Regions from separate parts of the Paenibacillus sp. SEL3 genome, predicted to be linked through region 2. Evidence: a T-box and tRNA genes for the amino acid it is inferred to sense, from the RefSeq annotation. Region 2 holds a T-box; the other regions hold tRNA genes.
The links. A T-box is a leader RNA that pairs with one kind of tRNA and senses whether it is charged. The one in region 2 lies ahead of argS (arginine--tRNA ligase), so its partner is inferred to be a tRNA-Arg.
Positions count from the first base shown of each region.

Region 1 (3,253 bases), 1.1 Mb from region 2:
GCGAGACCTACAAGTCGAGCAGGGACGAAAGTCGGGCTTAGTGATCCGGTGGTACCGCATGGAAGGGCCATCGCTCAACGGATAAAAGCTACCCTGGGGATAACAGGCTTATCTCCCCCAAGAGTCCACATCGACGGGGAGGTTTGGCACCTCGATGTCGGCTCATCGCATCCTGGGGCTGAAGTAGGTCCCAAGGGTTGGGCTGTTCGCCCATTAAAGCGGTACGCGAGCTGGGTTCAGAACGTCGTGAGACAGTTCGGTCCCTATCTGTCGTGGGCGTAGGAAATTTGAGAGGAGCTGTCCTTAGTACGAGAGGACCGGGATGGACGTACCGCTGGTGTACCAGTTGTTCCGCCAGGAGCACCGCTGGGTAGCTATGTACGGAAGGGATAAGCGCTGAAAGCATCTAAGCGTGAAGCCCCCCTCAAGATGAGATTTCCCAATTAGTAAGACCCCTTGAAGACGACGAGGTAGATAGGTTGGGGGTGGAAGTGCAGTAATGCATGGAGCTGACCAATACTAATCGGTCGAGGGCTTATCCTAAGATAAAACGCAATAAGTTTCGGATCCAGTTTTCAGGGTGTAACCTTGAAGGTATGTACAAGTGACATACAACAAATGCATGGCTATTCGTTCACACGATATGTCGTGAAGTGAATAACCGTACGATAGAATTTGCATAGCAAATTCATGTTTGGTGGCGATAGCGGAGGGGTTCCACACGTACCCATCCCGAACACGACCGTTAAGCCCTCCAGCGCCGATGGTACTTGGACCGCAGGGTCCTGGGAGAGTAGGACGTCGCCAAGCAACCCCATAATGGGGATTTTTTTTCGCCTATCAGGCTATTGATTATACATACAAAATTGATTTTTTAGATGGGGCTATAGCTCAGCTGGGAGAGCGCCTGCCTTGCACGCAGGAGGTCAGGGGTTCGATCCCCCTTGGCTCCACCAATATTCCCTGATAGCTCAGTTGGTAGAGCACTCGACTGTTAATCGAGTTGTCACAGGTTCGAGTCCTGTTCGGGGAGCCATGTGGAGAGGTGTCCGAGTTGGCCGAAGGAGCACGATTGGAAATCGTGTAGGCGCCAAAAGCGTCTCGAGGGTTCGAATCCCTCTCTCTCCGCCAGCTCTTAATAATAGATATATGGCCCGTTGGTCAAGGGGTTAAGACACCTCCCTTTCACGGAGGTAACAGGGGTTCGAATCCCCTACGGGTCATAAGCAGTATGGAGGCTTAGCTCAGCTGGGAGAGCATCTGCCTTACAAGCAGAGGGTCGGGGGTTCGAGCCCCTCAGCCTCCACCATTTGAAAAATAAATATTTATTACTGTCGCGGGGTGGAGCAGTTCGGTAGCTCGTCGGGCTCATAACCCGAAGGTCGCAGGTTCAAATCCTGCCCCCGCAATTACTTCAACTAAGGAAATTCCCTCTGGAACCGTGGTGTAGAGGCCTAACATGCCTGCCTGTCACGCAGGAGATCGCGGGTTCGAATCCCGTCGGTTCCGCCATTTAACTTAATACGCCGGTGTAGCTCAACTGGTAGAGCAACTGACTTGTAATCAGTAGGTTGGGGGTTCAAGTCCTCTCGCCGGCACCATATTGGAGGATTAGCGGAGTGGCCAAACGGCCAAACGCATCAGACTGTAAATCTGCTCCCTTACGGGTTCGGTGGTTCGAATCCATCATCCTCCACCAGTTTTACGAGCCATTAGCTCAGTTGGTAGAGCACCTGACTTTTAATCAGGGTGTCGAAGGTTCGAGTCCTTCATGGCTCACCATTATCATTGTATGCGCGTGTGGCGGAATTGGCAGACGCACTAGACTTAGGATCTAGCGTCTTTGACGTGGGGGTTCAAGTCCCTCCACGCGCATCTTGTTTTTGCGGACGTGGCTCAGCGGTAGAGCATCGCCTTGCCAAGGCGAGGGTCGCGGGTTCGATTCCCGTCGTCCGCTCCATTTATTAGTCCCCTTAGCTCAGCTGGATAGAGCGTTTGACTACGAATCAAAAGGTCGGGAGTTCGAATCTCTCAGGGGACGCCATTAACTTCATAAGCCGGTGTGGCGGAATTGGCAGACGCGCGCGACTCAAAATCGTGAGGGAAACCGTGGAGGTTCGAGTCCTCTCACCGGCATCTATTTCGGGATGTAGCTCAATGGTAAAACTCAGCCTTCCAAGCTGGTAGCGTGGGTCCGATTCCCATTACCCGCTTTATATAGATGAAAAAGGAGAGATGGCTTATTTTTATGCCATCTCTCCTTTTTTACTTTTAAACTATTTCTATCGACATCACAAGCAGTAGAAACCCCAAGGCAATCTCCTCCGTTCTTTTGCGTTATTAAGATAGGGCGTACAACTAACGAGGAACGATAGTTAAATAACACACAATGTTGAGCAGGCGCTTCAAGTCTGCTCTTTTTATTAAACTAACGGACAAGTTAGTTTTAAGTTTACTTCACCAACTCAACACAGAAAGCACAAAAGTCTGTTGGGAAACTCGACAGACTTTTGCGCTTTAGAAGATGAACTTACCAAGGTTGACTTGTTGGTCCAATTGTAAACTCATTAACGTTCGTATCTTCTGGCTGATCAATCGCGAACGCAACAACATTGGCAACTCGATCAGGTGAAATACCATGTTGTTCATACAATGCAGTTGCACCTTTTAAAGTATTCTTATCTGTGATGGTAGTCAACAACTCTGTATTTATTGCTGCTGGATAAATAGTTGCTGTACGGGTGTTCGTACCTTCAATGAAGATCCCCGATAAACACCTTTGTATTCAGGGGATATCTGATCCAATGCGGTTTGGAACTGCAGCTTAATTTGAATATATAGACCGGTAAACGTGTTATGCTGTCGTGTTAAGTTTCAAAGATTCAAGCAACTAAACGCCCCTTGTTTTATAATGCTCAAAGTCTTCTTTGTAGAACTAGGATCATCCTCGGTTGATTACTCCTAGGGTAAAAGTTATGAACGGTTGACCTTGGCTTCAAAACGCTTTTCCAACTCATCCCAGTTGGGGGGGAGGGACCCGGATCTGTTTCTTCCAAAGGTGAAACACACGGCTCAAAGCTACGATTTCCCCTACGGATCCGTCAACCAGTCGGCTGATCGGCATCTTATGATAAATTTTCGTAAAAAGGCGCATCAACGCCGGTCGTTTGCGGATACCGTAAGGCCTCTAACATGCGAAAGCCTTCGTCCATAGCCGCGATCATCTGCCGCAACAACTTGTCGTCCCCGGCGA
Region 1 is NZ_CM137725.1:4,347,586-4,350,838, forward strand. It holds rRNA gene ACYCS5_RS19990 (23S ribosomal RNA) at 1-543, shown strand, start outside; rRNA gene rrf (5S ribosomal RNA) at 694-810, shown strand; tRNA gene ACYCS5_RS20000 (tRNA-Ala) at 881-956, shown strand; tRNA gene ACYCS5_RS20005 (tRNA-Asn) at 961-1,036, shown strand; tRNA gene ACYCS5_RS20010 (tRNA-Ser) at 1,040-1,131, shown strand; tRNA gene ACYCS5_RS20015 (tRNA-Glu) at 1,152-1,223, shown strand; tRNA gene ACYCS5_RS20020 (tRNA-Val) at 1,234-1,309, shown strand; tRNA gene ACYCS5_RS20025 (tRNA-Met) at 1,336-1,409, shown strand; tRNA gene ACYCS5_RS20030 (tRNA-Asp) at 1,436-1,512, shown strand; tRNA gene ACYCS5_RS20035 (tRNA-Thr) at 1,526-1,601, shown strand; tRNA gene ACYCS5_RS20040 (tRNA-Tyr) at 1,606-1,699, shown strand; tRNA gene ACYCS5_RS20045 (tRNA-Lys) at 1,707-1,782, shown strand; tRNA gene ACYCS5_RS20050 (tRNA-Leu) at 1,795-1,875, shown strand; tRNA gene ACYCS5_RS20055 (tRNA-Gly) at 1,886-1,960, shown strand; tRNA gene ACYCS5_RS20060 (tRNA-Arg) at 1,968-2,044, shown strand; tRNA gene ACYCS5_RS20065 (tRNA-Leu) at 2,057-2,136, shown strand; partial or broken gene ACYCS5_RS20070 (oxidoreductase) at 2,531-2,755, opposite strand; partial or broken gene ACYCS5_RS20075 (IS110 family transposase) at 2,770-2,935, opposite strand; gene ACYCS5_RS20080 (hypothetical protein) at 3,126-3,253, opposite strand, start outside.
Region 1: it encodes a tRNA-Arg, which carries the amino acid that the T-box ahead of argS (arginine--tRNA ligase) is inferred to sense. The anticodon was not compared.

Region 2 (3,253 bases):
TTCCTGCGATTAGTGTACCCGTCTAACTCTTTTCTGCTCACAACATTTATGCATACCCAAAAGTGGCTGCAACAGATTAATCTTTTACAGTATTCCTTTGGAAGAGCCAGGTATGGGTAGCAGTCATCCCGCCAGCAAAAACTCGCTCCCTTCGTTCGCTTTGCTTACATCCGATTCGGTGCTTTCAGACCAAGAAGTTGCAGCGCGCATGCCAGAATATCGGCAGTTTGTTCCGCCAACTGAATACGCCATTGTCCACCATCGACAATCCTTTCCTTGGCGTAAAACCGGTTAAACGCCTGGGCCGTATCCAATGCAAATCTCGCAATTACCGAAGGCTCTAGTTGGCGAGCCGCTCGTATCAGTTGACCGTGATAGCGACCCAATTGCTTAAGCAGCGCCCAACCTGCGTCACCCAATATTTCATCCGATACGTCATTCAAATCATGAGAATGGCTATCTTGGAAAAGGTCATTGTCGCTAGGGTTAGTATTAACATCAACATCGGCGCGAGCGTGAGCTTTCTCCAGAAGGCTGCGTATGCGCGCATGAGTATACTGCACATAAGGCCCGGTCTCGCCTTCAAAGGTCAGCGCCTCCTCCAACGAAAAGTCCACTTCATTCAGTCGGTTGTTTTTTAAATCACCAAAAATAATCGCCCCGATGCCAACGTCCTCCGCTATTGCCTGTTGTTCCTGTAAACCAGGGTTCTTCTGAGTAATGATGCCTTGAGCACGCGCTACAGCTTCATCCAGCACCTCCTCCAGCTTCACAACCTTGCCACGTCTTGTGGACATTTTCTTACCCGCAAACCGCATTAATCCAAACGGCACATGCTCACATTGCTCCGCCCATGCCTCCCCTGCATGCTTCAGCACCGCAAACACCTGCTGGAAATGCAACTTCTGTTCTCCACCAACGACGTACAGCAACCGATCAGCCTTCATCACTTCATGACGATAAATCGCTGTTGCCAGATCACGTGTCGGATAAATGGTGGTTCCATCCTTTTTCAGAATAAGACACGGAGGCAGTTCCTCGTCTTCCAGGCGAACTACGAGCGCCCCATCACTTTCCTCCAACAATCCTTTTGCTCTTAAATGATCAATAACTGCCTGCATCTTATCATTGTAAAAACTTTCTCCCAGCACATGGTCAAATGTAATGTTTAGACGCTGGTACATACGATCAAATTCACCCAGACTGATTTCAACAAAAAACTCCCATAGTTGTCGAGCCTCCGCATCCCCATGTTCCAAACGTCGGAACCACTCGCGCCCTTCATCCTCCAAAGTCGGATCATGATCGGCCTCCTGATGAAAACGCACATATAGCTTTAGCGATTCACCAATCGGATCATGTTGTAACTGCTCCTCATTTCCCCATCTTTTATAGGCCGCAATTTGCTTACCAAACTGTGTTCCCCAATCCCCAAGATGATTCACACTAATAGGTACATAACCTGTTTCACCAAGTATGCGATACAAGGCAGCACCGATAACCGTAGAGCGAAGATGACCGATACCAAACGGTTTGGCAATATTAGGCGAGGACATATCAATAACTACCCGCTGCCCGTTCCCGATATTAGGCCTGAGGAAATCAGCCTTGCTCAATTCAGCAAGCATAAGCGGAATATGAACCGATCGATCCAAGGTTATGTTTACATAGGCACCCGATGCTGAAGCGGTTAAACCTTCTTTATGGCCTACTAGTTCCGCCAATTCCAGTGCAATGTGCTGCGGAGACTTTCGAAACTTTTTAGCCAGCATAAAACAGGGAAACGCCACATCTCCCCATTCAGGCTGCGGAGGCACCTCAAATAAAGATAAAATTTCTTTCTCCTCCAAGCCCGTATGGGCTAATATCGCTTGAGCAGCAATCCTCATTAACATGATGATCTCTCTCCTTCTTTTTATAGAATCTAACAAAAAAAGCCCCCGCCTCTTGAAATCATTCAAGAGACGAGAACTTCAATATCCCGCGGTACCACTCTTCGTAAATCGGTTGTGCAGCTAAAGCTAACTACACAAATCGCGATTTCACTCCAATGACTAATAACGGTGTCTGCCGGGCTGATCTACTAGAAGTTCTGCTCGTTGGATCAACCGTCTCCCGGGTGCGCTTCACATCGGACCTCATACCGGCTTCCACCTCTTCCGGCTCGCTGTAATGATACGGCTCAGCTGCTACTCTCCCGTTCCGTGACGTTAATTCCATTCATTATACAAACCTATTCAGTAGAAAGCAACCTATTATTTCCTCTTCAGGCACTAGTTCCATATATGTAATTACACTGCCACCAATTGGCGGCATGCCTGAACGCAACGACGGCAGGCTTCTGCACAATGTTTACAATGATCATGGGAATGCTTGCTGCATTCAGCAGCACATACCTCACAGGCGTTGGCGCACAGCTCACAGATTTGCTCGGCAAAATCCGTTCCACGCTGCAGCATTTGGGCAGCAAATCCGCATATTTCTGCACATTCCCTACTCACTCGAATACATTCACGCAGCATAGCTAAATCATATTCCTTCAAACTCGCTACGTAACATACATTGCAAGCGTTCATACATTCCAGGCAAGCATCCACGCATTGTTGGTATGAATGATTCATATTACATTACCTCCCAGTTGTTGACCCTGCTGTACTATTACCCGCTGTCCCTTGAGGTTAACCATTTGATGTGCGCGCTTTCAATAAAACAAAACAATATAATCCCGACTTATGTAAGGAAGTGTACTATATTCCAGTGTGCAAATGCAAGGATATTAATCACATAGATTTTTAGCCCCTGTTTCTGACTTGCATACGCTCAGTCATTGCTCTATTGTAAAAAGTGTATGTCTAACCGCCGATCAAGGAGTGAACATTTTAATGAATATGTCTTCTGTAGAGGAACACCGTCAGGAATCCCCCCAACAAGTGAATTGCATGGTCGTGACTGTCTCGGACACACGCACCGTGGAAACAGATACTGGGGGACGACTGCTCATGGATCTACTAGAAACCAATGGATATACAGTTGTTCGATATGTCATCGTCAAGGATGACTACGAAGGTATTCAGCAGTTAGTATCCGAAGCAGCGGCACAGGATGACATCGAGGCTGTTCTTTTGACAGGTGGTACCGGTATTTCTCCACGTGATACTACATATGAAGCTGTCTCTTCTCTACTGGATAAGGAACTACCTGGCTTTGGGGAAATCTTCCGTTATTTAAGCTTTGCTGAGGACATTGGTTCAGC
Region 2 is NZ_CM137725.1:5,411,170-5,414,422, reverse strand. It holds gene argS (arginine--tRNA ligase) at 165-1,895, opposite strand; T-box leader at 1,958-2,214, opposite strand; gene ACYCS5_RS25060 (four-helix bundle copper-binding protein) at 2,292-2,621, opposite strand; gene ACYCS5_RS25055 (MogA/MoaB family molybdenum cofactor biosynthesis protein) at 2,883-3,253, shown strand, end outside.

Region 3 (3,253 bases), 3.0 Mb from region 2:
TGTTCCCGCTCACGCAAGGTAAGCATCGGATTATCCAGCAGCATGACGTCCTCAGAAATGCGCTTATGGATATCAAGTATTACTCGTCGTGTCGCTTCTGTAGGATGTGCGGTCATGACCAGCTCCAAAGAGAGCTCATTCAGCAAGTTACTAACGTCCTCAGCGGAGAAGCCCCCTTGTTTAAGCTCCTGAACGGAACTTTCAATGGAACCAGGTTGAACATCTTCACCAGCCGAATGCTCATAATCCCGCTTACGACGAATACGATGGTTTTGCTCAGCGATATTCACCAACTGAAAATAAATCGCAAACGCGCGAATAACCTGGTGACGAATATCCGTATCCAGTCCGCTGACCATTTGTTTGAAATTCTCATACAACTCCGGCTGATACCCGGCACGTAACGATTTACTTGTCTCACGTATTTTCTCCACGATATCCAAAAGTTCGTTGCCACCCTGATGAACCAATACCTCACCAAGAATATTCCCTAGAAAACGAACGTCCCGCCGCAGCAGATTGTTGGATTGGTTTTTGTTAGCGGTTAACGTAAGCTCAGTCATGCTTTTCCCCCCATCTGATCTGTTCCACACCATATACAGTTGTAGAAAAGGTACGTATACACACGAAATTTGACACTTTCTTAACATCATACAATAAAACCGCATGAAAAGCTGCAAAATTTACAGTAAAAAATCATGTTTTTGAAATACTTCTTTTGAGAAAATATTGGATTGTTATGAAAAAAGATGAAATTAATAAATAGAAATTAATGTATACACTAGTGATACGTGAAACATTATGCACAGTCTCTTATAAAGAGTGTGTTTTTAAAGGTACAAATTCATGCAACGTAGTGTGTATATGTTTATTATTTGTTGACAAAGTCAACTCCATTAGCCTTCTATCCACAAAGATATACACAAATTAGCCATTTTCTCAGTGTTTCTAAGGTATTTCCTCATTAACACTCCGATTTTTACCCACATAAATAAAGGGAAATGTGCACAACCCAAGAGCAACTGTTGAGTTATCACCATAAATTCGCACCATAATAGCTATAGGATTCCTATATTTAAAGGATTTGATCACGAAATTAGCCTTACTGCAGGAGAAAGGGGTACGTTAGAGGAGGAAATTCGAGATCTAGGTGTCAAAAGTAACAAGAGCCTATGTACAATATACACAAGTCATCCCCAACTGTGCATGACAGGAGACATATTTGCATTGGCCTATATACATAGAAGTAAATGTAATGTGGACAAAATAAAAAGAAGCCTTTCGGCTTCTAGGTAATCGGTAAGCGGGTGATGGGAATCGAACCCACGCTATCAGCTTGGAAGGCTGAAGTTCTACCATTGAACTACACCCGCAAATTAGTATCGGGATGACACGATTTGAACATGCGACCCCCTGGTCCCAAACCAGGTGCTCTACCAAGCTGAGCTACATCCCGATATTATACTTTTTTAAATATGGCGCGCCCTGAGAGATTCGAACTCCCGGCCTTTTGATTCGTAGTCAAACGCTCTATCCAGCTGAGCTAAGGGCGCAAATATGGAGCGGACGACGGGAATCGAACCCGCGACCCTCGCCTTGGCAAGGCGATGCTCTACCGCTGAGCCACATCCGCAAAAACAATATGCGCGTGGAGGGACTTGAACCCCCACGTCAAAGACGCTAGATCCTAAGTCTAGTGCGTCTGCCAATTCCGCCACACGCGCATGTAATACAATGGTGAGCCATGAAGGACTCGAACCTTCGACACCCTGATTAAAAGTCAGGTGCTCTACCAACTGAGCTAATGGCTCTTAATGGCTGGGGATATAGGATTTGAACCTATGCATGACGGAGTCAAAGTCCGTTGCCTTACCGCTTGGCTAATCCCCAATATGCATATGATTCACAATTCCCCAAGAATTCATCCAGGTAAGAGGATGAAAAATGGTGGAGGCTGAGGGGATCGAACCCCCGACCCTCTGCTTGTAAGGCAGATGCTCTCCCAGCTGAGCTAAGCCTCCATACTACCCAATGACCCGTAGGGGATTCGAACCCCTGTTACCTCCGTGAAAGGGAGGTGTCTTAACCCCTTGACCAACGGGCCATCCTATAACAAGCTCTCAACCGGGTTCGAACCGGTGACCTCATCCTTACCATGGATGCACTCTACCTGCTGAGCTATGAGAGCAAATGGCTCCCCGAACAGGACTCGAACCTGTGACAACTCGATTAACAGTCGAGTGCTCTACCAACTGAGCTATCAGGGAATATTAAGCATAAAGCTCTGCTTGGCCACGTCCTACTCTCCCAGGACCCTGCGGTCCAAGTACCATCGGCGCTGGAGGGCTTAACGGTCGTGTTCGGGATGGGTACGTGTGGAACCCCTCCGCTATCGCCACCAAACATGAATTTGCTATGCAAATTCTACCGTATTGAAACTCGGTTCATCACAGCTGTGTGAATGAATTTCAATGCGTATTTCGTATGTATTTCTACATACCTTCAAGGTTACACCCTGAAAACTGGATCCGAAACTTATTTGCGTTTTATCTTAGGATAAGCCCTCGACCGATTAGTATTGGTCAGCTCCATGCATTACTGCACTTCCACCCCCAACCTATCTACCTCGTCGTCTTCAAGGGGTCTTACTAATTGGGAAATCTCATCTTGAGGGGGGCTTCACGCTTAGATGCTTTCAGCGCTTATCCCTTCCGTACATAGCTACCCAGCGGTGCTCCTGGCGGAACAACTGGTACACCAGCGGTACGTCCATCCCGGTCCTCTCGTACTAAGGACAGCTCCTCTCAAATTTCCTACGCCCACGACAGATAGGGACCGAACTGTCTCACGACGTTCTGAACCCAGCTCGCGTACCGCTTTAATGGGCGAACAGCCCAACCCTTGGGACCTACTTCAGCCCCAGGATGCGATGAGCCGACATCGAGGTGCCAAACCTCCCCGTCGATGTGGACTCTTGGGGGAGATAAGCCTGTTATCCCCAGGGTAGCTTTTATCCGTTGAGCGATGGCCCTTCCATGCGGTACCACCGGATCACTAAGCCCGACTTTCGTCCCTGCTCGACTTGTAGGTCTCGCAGTCAAGCTCCCTTCTGCCTTTGCACTCTTCGAATGATTTCCAACCATTCTGAGGGAACCTTGGGGCGCCTCCGTTACTCTTTAGGAGGCGACCGCCCCAGTCAAACTGCCCACCTGACACTGTCCTCGCACCGGTTCACGGTACCAAGTTAGAACCT
Region 3 is NZ_CM137725.1:2,415,845-2,419,097, forward strand. It holds gene ppc (phosphoenolpyruvate carboxylase) at 1-563, opposite strand, end outside; tRNA gene ACYCS5_RS11215 (tRNA-Gly) at 1,303-1,373, opposite strand; tRNA gene ACYCS5_RS11220 (tRNA-Pro) at 1,383-1,456, opposite strand; tRNA gene ACYCS5_RS11225 (tRNA-Arg) at 1,477-1,553, opposite strand; tRNA gene ACYCS5_RS11230 (tRNA-Gly) at 1,559-1,633, opposite strand; tRNA gene ACYCS5_RS11235 (tRNA-Leu) at 1,644-1,724, opposite strand; tRNA gene ACYCS5_RS11240 (tRNA-Lys) at 1,736-1,811, opposite strand; tRNA gene ACYCS5_RS11245 (tRNA-Gln) at 1,816-1,890, opposite strand; tRNA gene ACYCS5_RS11250 (tRNA-Val) at 1,946-2,021, opposite strand; tRNA gene ACYCS5_RS11255 (tRNA-Glu) at 2,033-2,104, opposite strand; tRNA gene ACYCS5_RS11260 (tRNA-Thr) at 2,116-2,188, opposite strand; tRNA gene ACYCS5_RS11265 (tRNA-Asn) at 2,192-2,267, opposite strand; rRNA gene rrf (5S ribosomal RNA) at 2,287-2,403, opposite strand; rRNA gene ACYCS5_RS11275 (23S ribosomal RNA) at 2,553-3,253, opposite strand, start outside.
Region 3: it encodes a tRNA-Arg, which carries the amino acid that the T-box ahead of argS (arginine--tRNA ligase) is inferred to sense. The anticodon was not compared.